Linked DNA regions of Heyndrickxia acidicola. The protein of the gene in region 2 interacts with the protein of the main gene of each other region in a pairwise test. Links are inferred from orthologs where the notes say so. Each region holds a gene or a part of one and is shown on either strand. Other genes may lie near its edges.

Region 1 (5,185 bases), 1.6 Mb from region 2 along the record:
AAGCTGTGACCAGGAAGAGTTTTTCTCTCACCGCCGCGATAAAGGCAATACAGGCAGAATGCTGGCTTTTATTGGGATGAAAGGAGAGTTGGCGTGAAGGTATTAGATAACCTCGCAGATATAGAAGAAAAGATTAGGATAGCCTGTGAGGCCTCAGGAAGGGATACAAAGGACGTAACCATTATTGCTGTTACAAAGTATGTAACCACTGAAAGAGCTTTGGAAGCTGTTGAAGCAGGCGTGCTGAATTTAGGTGAAAACCGGGATGATGGCCTCCTTGAAAAATGGAAAATCCTGAAGGATAGGCCAATCTGGCATTTTATTGGATCACTTCAAACAAAAAAGGTGAAAAATATAATTGATAAGGTTGCTTATATTCATTCTTTGGACCGAATATCTTTGGCACAGGAAATTGACAAAAGGGCTTCCGAGCCAGTAAATTGTTTTGTCCAGGTCAATGTATCGGGTGAAGAAACAAAACATGGAGTTAAACCTGATCAGGTGCTTAAGTTTATAAAGGAACTACAGAAGTTTGAAAAAATCAGGGTGATTGGCCTTATGACAATGGCTCCTTTGACCGACGACCAGACAGTCATCCGAAAATGCTTTAAGGAATTAAAGAAGCTGCAAAATGATATTCAGTCACTGCAATTACCGGCATCCCCTTGTACGGAGCTTTCCATGGGAATGTCAAATGATTACACAATTGCGATTGAAGAAGGAGCTACTTTTATTAGAATTGGAACGGCTTTGGTTGGCTAAAAATAGGAGGTGTGAAAAGTGGGATTAAAAACAAAGTTAAAAACCTTTTTCCTTCTTGATGAGGAAGAAAATGAAATTTTGGAAGAAGAAACGGTACAAAAGCAACCTGTTCAAGAGCCGATTAGGGAAACGATAAAAAGACAGCAGCCTGTAAATTCTTCACAGGCACCAAGGCAGAATGTTGTCAGCCTCCAAAGTGTACAAAAACAGAGTAAGGTTATTTTGGTAGAACCAAGAGTCTATGCTGAAGCACAGGAAATTGCGGACCATTTAAATAACCATCGCTCTGTGGTTGTAAATCTTCAAAGAATCCAGCATGACCAGGCATTAAGAATTGTTGATTTTCTAAGCGGCACGGTTTATGCAATAGGAGGAGATATCCAAAGAGTGGGAAGCAATATCTTCTTATGTACTCCTGACACAGTTGAAGTAACCGGAAATATTACTGAATTGCTCCAGGAAAATGATTTGCATGATTCGAGGTGGTCGTAAGCCAAATGGGAATGCTGCTGAGCCTAATAGTATATATTCTTCAAATATACTCATATGTATTGATCATCTACATTTTTATGTCATGGTTTAACCTTCGAAATACAACGGTAGGTGAATTTTTCGCCCGGATTTGCGAGCCATATCTTGAACCCTTCCGAAGGATTGTACCGCCAATTGGAATGATAGATATTTCACCAATTGTTGCATTTATCGTTTTGGATTTAGCGAGGAACGGAATCTATCAGCTATTTCAGTGGTTTTAAAAAAGGGCAGCTTTTAAAAGCGCCCTTTTCTTATTGAGCCAGTAAATTTTTATTGTAATCTTAAGCTAAGCGGAAAGCTGTGATATATACAGTTGGCGTGAATTAGCTTTAACAGTACGAAGTCCTTAAACAGACCTATACCTATACATTTACTATTTATTTTGTAAAGGAGAAGAAACCGGTTGGATACAATTTACCAGCATTTTAGACCAGATGAAAAAGAGTTTATAGATCAAGTGCTTAATTGGCGGCAGTCGGTGGAGAATACCTATTCTCCGAGGTTGACTGATTTTTTGGATCCTCGGCAGCAACTTATTGTTCATGCCCTTATAGGAAAGAATGATGACATAAAAATAAAAGAGCATGGCGGATATGAAAGTGCAGAGAGAAAAAGAGTCCTGCTTTTTCCGGATTATTATGTTCCAGAGGAAGAAGATTTCCAGCTCGCTTTAGTTGAAATAGATTATCCAAGTAAATTTGTGTCCATTGAACACCGGCAAATCCTTGGAACTCTCATGTCTATAGGGTTAAAGAGAGAAAAATACGGGGATATCTTGGTAGGGCAAGACAGGATTCAATTCTTTGCCGGAGAGGAGATATGCGAGTTTATTATCTCGGAAGTCCAGCAAATAGGAAAAGCTTCGGTTAAGCTTCTCAAAAAGTCTTTAGCAGAAAGGATAAATTCTCAAGAAGAGTGGATGGAAGTAAGTACTACGGCCAGTTCACTCCGTCTGGATGTTATTCTTTCAAGCATTTATAATATTTCCCGCCAAAAAGCGCAGGCATTGATCCAAAGAGGTCTCGTTAAAGTTAATTGGAAACAGGTGGAACAAACATCATTTACATGCGAAGAAGGAGATGTATTATCTGCAAGAGGCTATGGAAGAAGCCGAATTATTTCCATAGATGGCCAAACAAAAAAAGAAAAATGGCGATTGACTGCAGGCATCCTAAAATAATTTTGATTAAATTTGCAGGATATTCCCCAAAGCTGTCGAAATTCAGTATAATATAAATATGTGAAGAAAGTGTTATCGATAAAAAATTAATTAGCCATAATGCCTATTTTTACTTTCCCGTTTTTCTCTGTAAAAACTTCTGTAAATTAGGATGATTCAGTGCACATCCTTTTAAAGAGAAAAACAGGAGTGTAAGTATTTAAACTACTATTATGGAGGTGGCAATATGCCTTTAACGCCATTAGATATACATAATAAAGAATTCAGCAAGGGTTTTCGCGGTTATGATGAGGACCAGGTAAATGAATTTTTGGATCAAATTATAAAAGACTATGAATTGATGATTCGTGAAAAGAAGGAATTGGAAGAAAGGCTGGCTTCTTTAAATGAACGTCTTGGCCATTTTACTTCCATTGAAGAAACGCTGAATAAGTCCATTATTGTGGCTCAGGAAGCAGCAGAAGAAGTAAGAGGCAATGCTCAAAAGGAAGCAAAGCTTATCATTAGGGAAGCGGAAAAGAACGCTGACCGCATAGTGAATGAATCACTTTCCAAAGCCCGTAAAATTGCCTTGGATATTGAGGAATTGAAAAAACAATCAAAAGTGTTTCGTACCCGTTTTAAAATGCTTGTGGAAGCACAGCTTGATCTTCTTAAAAGTGATGACTGGGATACGCTTATGGAATTTGAGTTAGATGCTACAGAGTTTGATTTGGAAGAGGACGCGATTAAATAAAAAAAGAATCGGTCATTTAGGCTTGACGGGATAAAAACCTGTCACATATAATAATTTAAAATCATGATAATTAAACGATGACTGGGACAGTATATCTGTTTAATTCTTATATTAGCGAGCCGGTGATAGTGGAAGCCCGGCATAAGATAACAGCTGGAAGATCACCCATGAGTTCTTGACTTGAAAACCATTTGGTTAGTAGATAAAAGCGGGTCATTCTCGATATTGAATGATAAAGCGGACAATGACTATTCATTGTCTACCAGGGTGGTACCGCGGGAAACCTTCTCGTCCCTTTGTGGATGAGAAGGTTTTTTTTGTTTTTAGGGTAATAAAGAACATTCAGAAGCCTAATCAGTGCAGGAATGCATAAAGAAAATTTTGTCAATTATATGTAATGGCCTTATGATGATTCATTTTAACATAATTAGTTGTTTTATTTAGGAGGAGTAAAAGATGGAGTATAAAGATACCTTATTGATGCCTAAAACGGAATTTCCGATGCGAGGAAATCTTCCCAAAAGAGAACCTGAAATTCAGGAAAAATGGGAAAAGATGAATATTTACCAAAAAGTTCAGGAAAGAAATCAAGGAAAGCCATTGTTTATTTTGCATGACGGACCGCCTTATGCAAACGGTGATCTCCACATGGGCCATGCCTTAAACAAAACATTAAAGGACTTTATTGTAAGATATAAATCCATGACAGGCTTCAACGCACCGTATGTACCTGGCTGGGATACCCACGGCCTGCCAATTGAACAGGCATTAACTAATAAGGGTGTAAAACGAAAAGAAATGACAGTTGCTGAATTTCGAAAGCTATGTGCAGAATATGCCTATGAACAAGTTGATAACCAAAGGGCTTCCTTTAAAAGACTGGGAGTGCGCGGTGACTGGGAAAATCCGTATCTTACATTAAAGCCCGAATACGAGGCTCAACAAATTAAGGTTTTTGGAGAAATGGCAAGCAAAGGCTATATTTATAAAGGACTAAAGCCTGTATACTGGTCTCCATCCAGTGAATCAGCCCTTGCAGAGGCAGAAATTGAGTATCAGGATAAACGCTCAGCCTCCATTTATGTCGCCTTTAAAGTGAAAGATGGAAAAGGCGTGCTGGATAATGAAACAAAAATCATTATCTGGACTACTACACCTTGGACAATGCCTGCTAATTTAGGTATTTCAGTGCATCCAGATTTAAATTATGCCGTCGTTTTGGTCAATAATGAAAAATTTGTTGTGGCTGAAGCTCTTCTTGAAGAGGTTTCCAACGTACTTGAATGGGAGTCGCCAGAAGTGGTGAAAACTGTCAAAGGTCGCGATATGGAATATATTACAGCTGAACACCCTTTCTATGACCGCGAATCTTTAGTCATGCTTGGTGACCATGTTACAACTGAATCTGGAACAGGCTGTGTACATACAGCTCCTGGACATGGGGAAGATGACTTTATTGTTGGGAAAAAGTATGGCTTGGACGTTTTATGTCCCGTGGACGATAAAGGAAGAATGACAGCGGAGGCTCCAGGATTTGAAGGACTGTTCTATGATGAGGCTAATAAACCAATTACAGAAAAGCTTAAAGAGGTTGGCGCCCTTCTTAAACTGAATTTCTTTACCCACTCATATCCGCATGATTGGAGAACAAAGAAGCCGGTTATTTTCCGGGCAACTGCTCAATGGTTCGCCTCAATCGACGCTTTCCGTAATGAGCTTTTGGAGCAAATTAAAGAAGTGAAGTGGGTTCCATCTTGGGGAGAAACAAGATTATTTAATATGGTTCGTGACCGTGGGGATTGGTGTATCTCCCGCCAGAGAGCATGGGGTGTTCCAATTCCGGTATTCTATGCTGAAAATGGTGATGCCATTATTACAGAAGAAACAATCGAGCATGTTTCTGAATTATTCCGTGAGAATGGATCCAACGTTTGGTTTGAGCGTGAAGCAAAGGAGTTGCTTCCTGAAGGCTT
Region 2 (5,370 bases):
ATTTGCTGACACAATTGAGGCTAAAAGACATCAATAATATTGCAGATGTAGAGTATGCCATATTAGAAACATCCGGTCAGTTGTCCGTCATTAAAAAAGATTCTTCCAAAAAGCACCCGATTACTTATACGCAGCCTTTTATTGTAGATGGAGTGATTCAGGAAGAAAATTTGAAGACGGCACAAAAAGGAGAGCAATGGCTGAGAAAAGAATTGAAATCCAAAGGATATGAGCACATCGACAACATTTCATTTTGCAGTTATCAGGATGGAGAATTTTATATTGATAAGAGGGATGAAAAAGAGTAATCCCCCTTATTGACATAGGGCTTTAACTGGGACATCGGATGCGTCATATTCATCCTGCAGGATGATTTTCGCTGCAGGTACTTGCTTTCCGGAAGCGGAATAACATCCCTCGTTATCAGCTCCAGCAGGATCACCCTCTAATGCGCTTTTATTGGAGAAGACTCGTATCTCTCTTTTAATTAACTTAGGATTCTAGCCAACATTGGGTTTGGAAGAGACTCGGTAGTGCCCTGATCATCCTGCAGGCTGATTTTTTCGGATCCCTCAGAAACTGCAAAAAAAGTAACCTGTTTAAATAAATTTTTTTATGATCGGAATTCTTTTCAAATCATTCCGGTTTACTTGCTTTGTTATCAAGAGAAGCAAGAGGTAAAGAAGAGAAGTGATAATTAATCCTAATACGAGTCGAATATTTTCCGAATAGCTTTGAAACAAATGATTATAACACCAATGGCCGAGGAAACCCGATGCTAATGTAACAATAGTAAAGAGAATCAGGCTGGTTGCATCTATGGTGAATTGGATCCTTTTCATAACAGTTGCATAATGCAGCAGGGTGACCAACAGCATGCTGGTTACAATACCAAGTGCTGCACCATTTATCCCGAAATTGGGCTGTGAGGTTAATGAGAAAATGACGACCAGCTTGACAATGGCTCCAATCAGGCTGTTAATCATAGCTGCCTTTGCTAAATCAAGTGCCTGCAGGGTCGCCTGTAATGGTCCCTGATAATATTGAAAGATAAAAAATGGGGCCATAATTTTAATGAATTGGGCTCCGTCTGATGTTCCATACATGAAGGCCATAAGCGGTTCTGCAAATACATATAAAAGAATGACAGATATTCCTCCTGTAAGAAGAGAAAAACGAAGGGCCTGATTTAAACGAGATTCCACGAGCTTATGGTTCCTTTGGGCATTCGCTTCGCTAATAGCCGGTACAAGAGCAGTAGACAGGGATTGTGTGACAAACGATGGCAGCATGAGCAATGGAAGAGCAAACCCTGTCAGAGCTCCGTATTGTTTTGTGGCAATGCTTGCAGCTACCCCTGCAATGGCAAGGCTTTTTGCAACGACAATCGGTTCGAGAAACCAGGAAGCATTTCCAATAAAACGGCTGCCAGTTGCCGGCAGTGCCACTCTGAAAAGTTCGTAAAGTGTTTCTTTTCCTGTTCGGACAGCCTGAAAAAATTTACTTCTTACTCTGAATTTCTTTTTCAGCTTAAACATGGTAAACATATAAAACAGTGAAGCAAGCTCGCCGAAAATGGAAGCAATCATGGCGCCTGCTGCAGCAAATTCAATTCCATAGGGGATGAAAGTTTTTGTCAAAATCGCTATCAGAAAGATGCGTACAAGCTGTTCGATTACCTGTGATATAGCGAACGGTTTCATATTTTGCTTTCCTTGAAAATAGCCTCGGATAACTCCTGAAACCGCAACTATTGGGATGATGGGTGCTATGGCAATCAGCGGATAATATATTCTAGAATCAGTAAAAAGGGATTTGGTTAACAGAGGTGCAAACACGATAAGGGCAGGTGTCAGGATGGCAGAAAGGGTTACCGTAACTGCAAGAGACACTGTCATGATTTTTTTAATTTTAATACGGTCACCTGCCGCATTTGCTTCAGCGACAGATTTAGAGATAGCAATAGGCAGTCCCAATTGTGTGATGGTAATGACGAGCATCAGTGTGGGAAACGCCATCATAAAGAGGCCTACCCCTTCAGGTCCAATAAAACGGGCGATTACAATTCGGTTAACAAAGCCGAGGACCCTTGTCACGAGCCCAGCTGCCATGAGAATCATCGTCCCCCTCAGAAACTTTGACATAATAATAACCTACCTTCTCAAAAAGGGTATCTTCATATACAATAAAAAGTATATGCACCGTAATGGACAAACCATGACAAGTTCATTTTGAAAGGAGCTAAAGGGTTGAAGGGACAGCGGTATTTTCATAAAAAGAATTTTGATTTGCTTTATCCAGCCCTGAAAAGCAAAGCTGAAGAGCTATCCATTTTAGGGTACGGGAAGGTGGAAGTAAGGGATATCTGGAATTATTTCATAAAAAAAAGGTGGAAGAACCTAAAGGAGGACGTGCACATCTATGAGCTTGTTTCCGATATCCTTTCACTGAAAGCTGGTGATTATATGAACTTTGCTACAGTGGAAGCTTACCGGTCGCCAAACTGGTTTGCTGATTTAGACAGCAATGAACTCGAAGCTCTGCTGAATCCTAAGAAAAAACGCTAATTTTGACTGTTTAAAAGATAAATTGACACTTTTTTTATTCTACCTCATAATAATGGTATTCTGTTGATTGCACGAAAAGGCATATCAACAATAATGATTAAGTGGAATTATGTTTTGTTTTTTTAATTTTGCTAGGGGGATATACATAATGGTAAAAAGAAGCCGGATCGTTGCCTTTTTCCTCATTGTTATACTGCTTGCAGGCGTATTTGGGGGAACGACCAAACAGATTGTGAACAAAATTAAGCTCGGCCTTGATTTACAAGGAGGTTTTGAGGTTTTATATGATGTCCAGCCTGCTGTTAAAGGCCAAAAAATCGATAGAGCCGCATTATCCAATACCGTGGACACTTTACAGCGCCGTGTAAATTCACTTGGTGTAAATGAACCTAATATTCAAATAGAGGGAAATAACCGCATCAGGGTTCAATTAGCGGGTGTCAAGAATCAAAATGAAGCAAGAAACATTCTTTCCACTCAAGCCAATCTCTCTTTTCGTGATGTGAACGATAAAGAATTAATGAATGGATCGGATCTGGTGCAAGGGAAGGCTAAGCAGTCCTTTACCCAGAATGGTGATCCTAACGTAGTTCTTCAGTTAAAAGACCGAAACAAGTTTAGGTCCGTAACGCAAAAAATCGTCAAAATGGCACCAAACAATAAATTAGTCATCTGGATGGACTTTGTTCCTGGAAAAGATTCTTATAAGAAAGAAGTGACCAAGAAAAATCCTAAATTCCTTTCAGATCCAAATGTAAACGAAGTATTTAATACAGATACGGTCACCATAGAAGGGAATTTCAGTCTGAAAGAAGCTCAAAACCTTGCATCTTTATTAGATGCCGGTGCTCTACCCGTGAAACTGAAAGAAGTTTATTCCACTTCTGTTGGTGCAAAATTCGGTGCAGAGGCACTTCATGATACCGTTACAGCCGGCATCGTCGGAATTGTTATCATCTTCCTGTTTATGATTGCCTACTACCGCTTGCCAGGACTGATTGCTTCTGTGTCCTTGACCATTTATGTTTATTTAATTCTTTTGATCTTCTATTTAATCCATGGCGTTTTGACACTGCCGGGAATTGCCGCTCTGATTCTCGGGGTCGGGATGGCAGTCGATGCCAATATCATCACATATGAAAGAATTAAGGAAGAAATTAAAGTTGGAAAGTCGATTAACAGTGCGTTTAAAGCGGGTAATAAAACCTCTCTTATTGCCATTTTGGATGCAAACGTAACAACTCTTATTGCCGGTATTGTTCTTTTCATTTATGGGACAAGCTCTGTAAAGGGATTTGCAACATTATTGATCATCAGTATTCTTCTTAGCTTCTTAACAGCTGTGTACGGTTCAAGGATGCTGCTTGGTTTATGGGTAAACAGTAAGGCGCTTAAAAACAAACCGGGCTGGTTTGGTGTGAAAAAATCAGCTATTCACAGCCTTTCTGAGAATTTTGATACTCTGGATCTGCCTACTAGATTTGATCGTTTTGATTTTGTGAAACACCGAAATATCTTTTTTGCCATCTCAGCAATTCTGGTTATTGCAGGCTTAATTATTTGCTTCGTTTTCAAGCTTAATCTTGGAACGGACTATACAAGCGGTACACGTGTACAGGTCAATTCTTCACAAACATTAACGAATGCCAAGCTTACATCAGACTTTAAAGCACTTGGCCTGCAGCCTGATGATATTGAGCTTGCAGGGAACCATAGCGACACAGGAGTTGTACGTTTAAAAGGCATGCTTTCGAAGAGTGATGTAGAGAAGGTGAACTCCCACTTTACCAGTGAGTATGGAACAGAGCCTTCCATCAGTACCGTTTCACCTACGGTTGGAAAGGAATTGGCTAAAAACGCAATTTCTGCCCTTATCATCGCAGCTGTAGGTATTATTATTTATGTCGCACTCCGTTTTGAAGTTTTAATGGGCTTAGCGACAATTGTAGCCCTGTTTTATGATGTGTTTTTCATTATCGCCATTTTCAGCTTAACAAGGCTTGAAGTGGATCTTAATTTCATTGCAGCCGTATTGACTATTGCAGGTTACTCCATTAATGATACGATCGTTACCTTCGACCGTATCCGGGAAAACCTAAGGAAGAAGGGACGGATTAAAACAGAAGATGAACTGGCAGATGTCGTAAATAAATCGATTCGCCAGACACTTACTCGTTCAGTCAATACTGTCCTGACGGTAGTCATCACAACACTGGCTATTCTGATTTTCGGAAGCAGTTCTCTTACGAATTTTGCTATTGCTTTGCTCATCGGGTTAATTTCTGGTACTTATTCGTCCATCTTTATTGCTTCGCAGCTTTGGTTTGTTTGGAAGCGAAAGCAGCTTAGAAAGAACGGACCGATAAAAACCGTTAAAGAAAAAAGAAAATGGTCAGACGAGCCTCAAGTATAATGGATGTAAAGCCACAGATCTTAAAAATGATCTGTGGTTTTTTATGGATTTGTTAAATGAGATACGAGCAGTTTTCAACATAGAATTTTACCGATTATTGCTCTGTTGAAAGGATTAGGATTTTAATAAGAGGATTATTATACATCATTGGAGGGTATATATTAAAAATGTTTCTACTCTAAAGGCAGCTGTGTGCAGGGGAACGTACCTTTGCATAAGATTTCAAAGTGAGTGGAATTTTACAAATAATAATGGATTTGAGCTGCATTTGATAAAGGGAGTGTGTTAGTGTGAGAATCCAATGGTCTATTTTTCTTGGAATTGTCTTTGCTTTTTTAATTGCTATTTTTGCGGTCATAAATGTAGATTCAGTAAAGGTCCATTATTTAT

What was found.
Region 1: the proteins of A5N88_RS00915 (region 2) and A5N88_RS08385 interact in binary tests that used the Bacillus subtilis proteins (3 or more experiments, as listed by UniProt). The link is inferred for Heyndrickxia acidicola from one-to-one orthologs.

Annotation. Positions count from the first base shown.
Region 1 is NZ_KV440953.1:1,785,558-1,790,742, reverse strand. What follows is about bases 1,545-4,457. They hold A5N88_RS08385 (DivIVA domain-containing protein), read left to right. Parts: upstream 1,545-2,702; coding sequence 2,703-3,212; downstream 3,213-4,457. Other genes in these bases: ileS (isoleucine--tRNA ligase), read left to right, coding at 3,669-4,457; A5N88_RS08390 (YlmH family RNA-binding protein), read left to right, coding at 1,700-2,476. Also shown: peptidoglycan editing factor PgeF, read left to right, coding at 1-97; A5N88_RS08405 (YggS family pyridoxal phosphate-dependent enzyme), read left to right, coding at 94-762; A5N88_RS08400 (cell division protein SepF), read left to right, coding at 781-1,254; A5N88_RS08395 (YggT family protein), read left to right, coding at 1,260-1,517; more of ileS, read left to right, coding at 4,458-5,185. UniProt on the Bacillus subtilis protein: May act as a pilot protein, directing MinCD to the polar septation sites or by inhibiting MinCD at the midcell site of division. Required for polar localization of the chromosome during sporulation.
Region 2 is NZ_KV440953.1:213,037-218,406, forward strand. What follows is about bases 919-3,908. They hold A5N88_RS00915 (post-transcriptional regulator), read left to right. Parts: upstream 919-2,249; coding sequence 2,250-2,567; downstream 2,568-3,908. Other genes in these bases: spoVB (stage V sporulation protein B), read right to left, coding at 919-2,144; secDF (protein translocase subunit SecDF), read left to right, coding at 2,716-3,908. In the rest of the region: A5N88_RS00905 (DUF421 domain-containing protein), read left to right, coding at 1-308; more of spoVB, read right to left, coding at 600-918; more of secDF, read left to right, coding at 3,909-4,980; A5N88_RS00925 (LapA family protein), read left to right, coding at 5,271-5,370. UniProt on the Bacillus subtilis protein: Required for post-transcription initiation control of the comE operon. Promotes the accumulation of its target comE mRNA to septal and polar sites.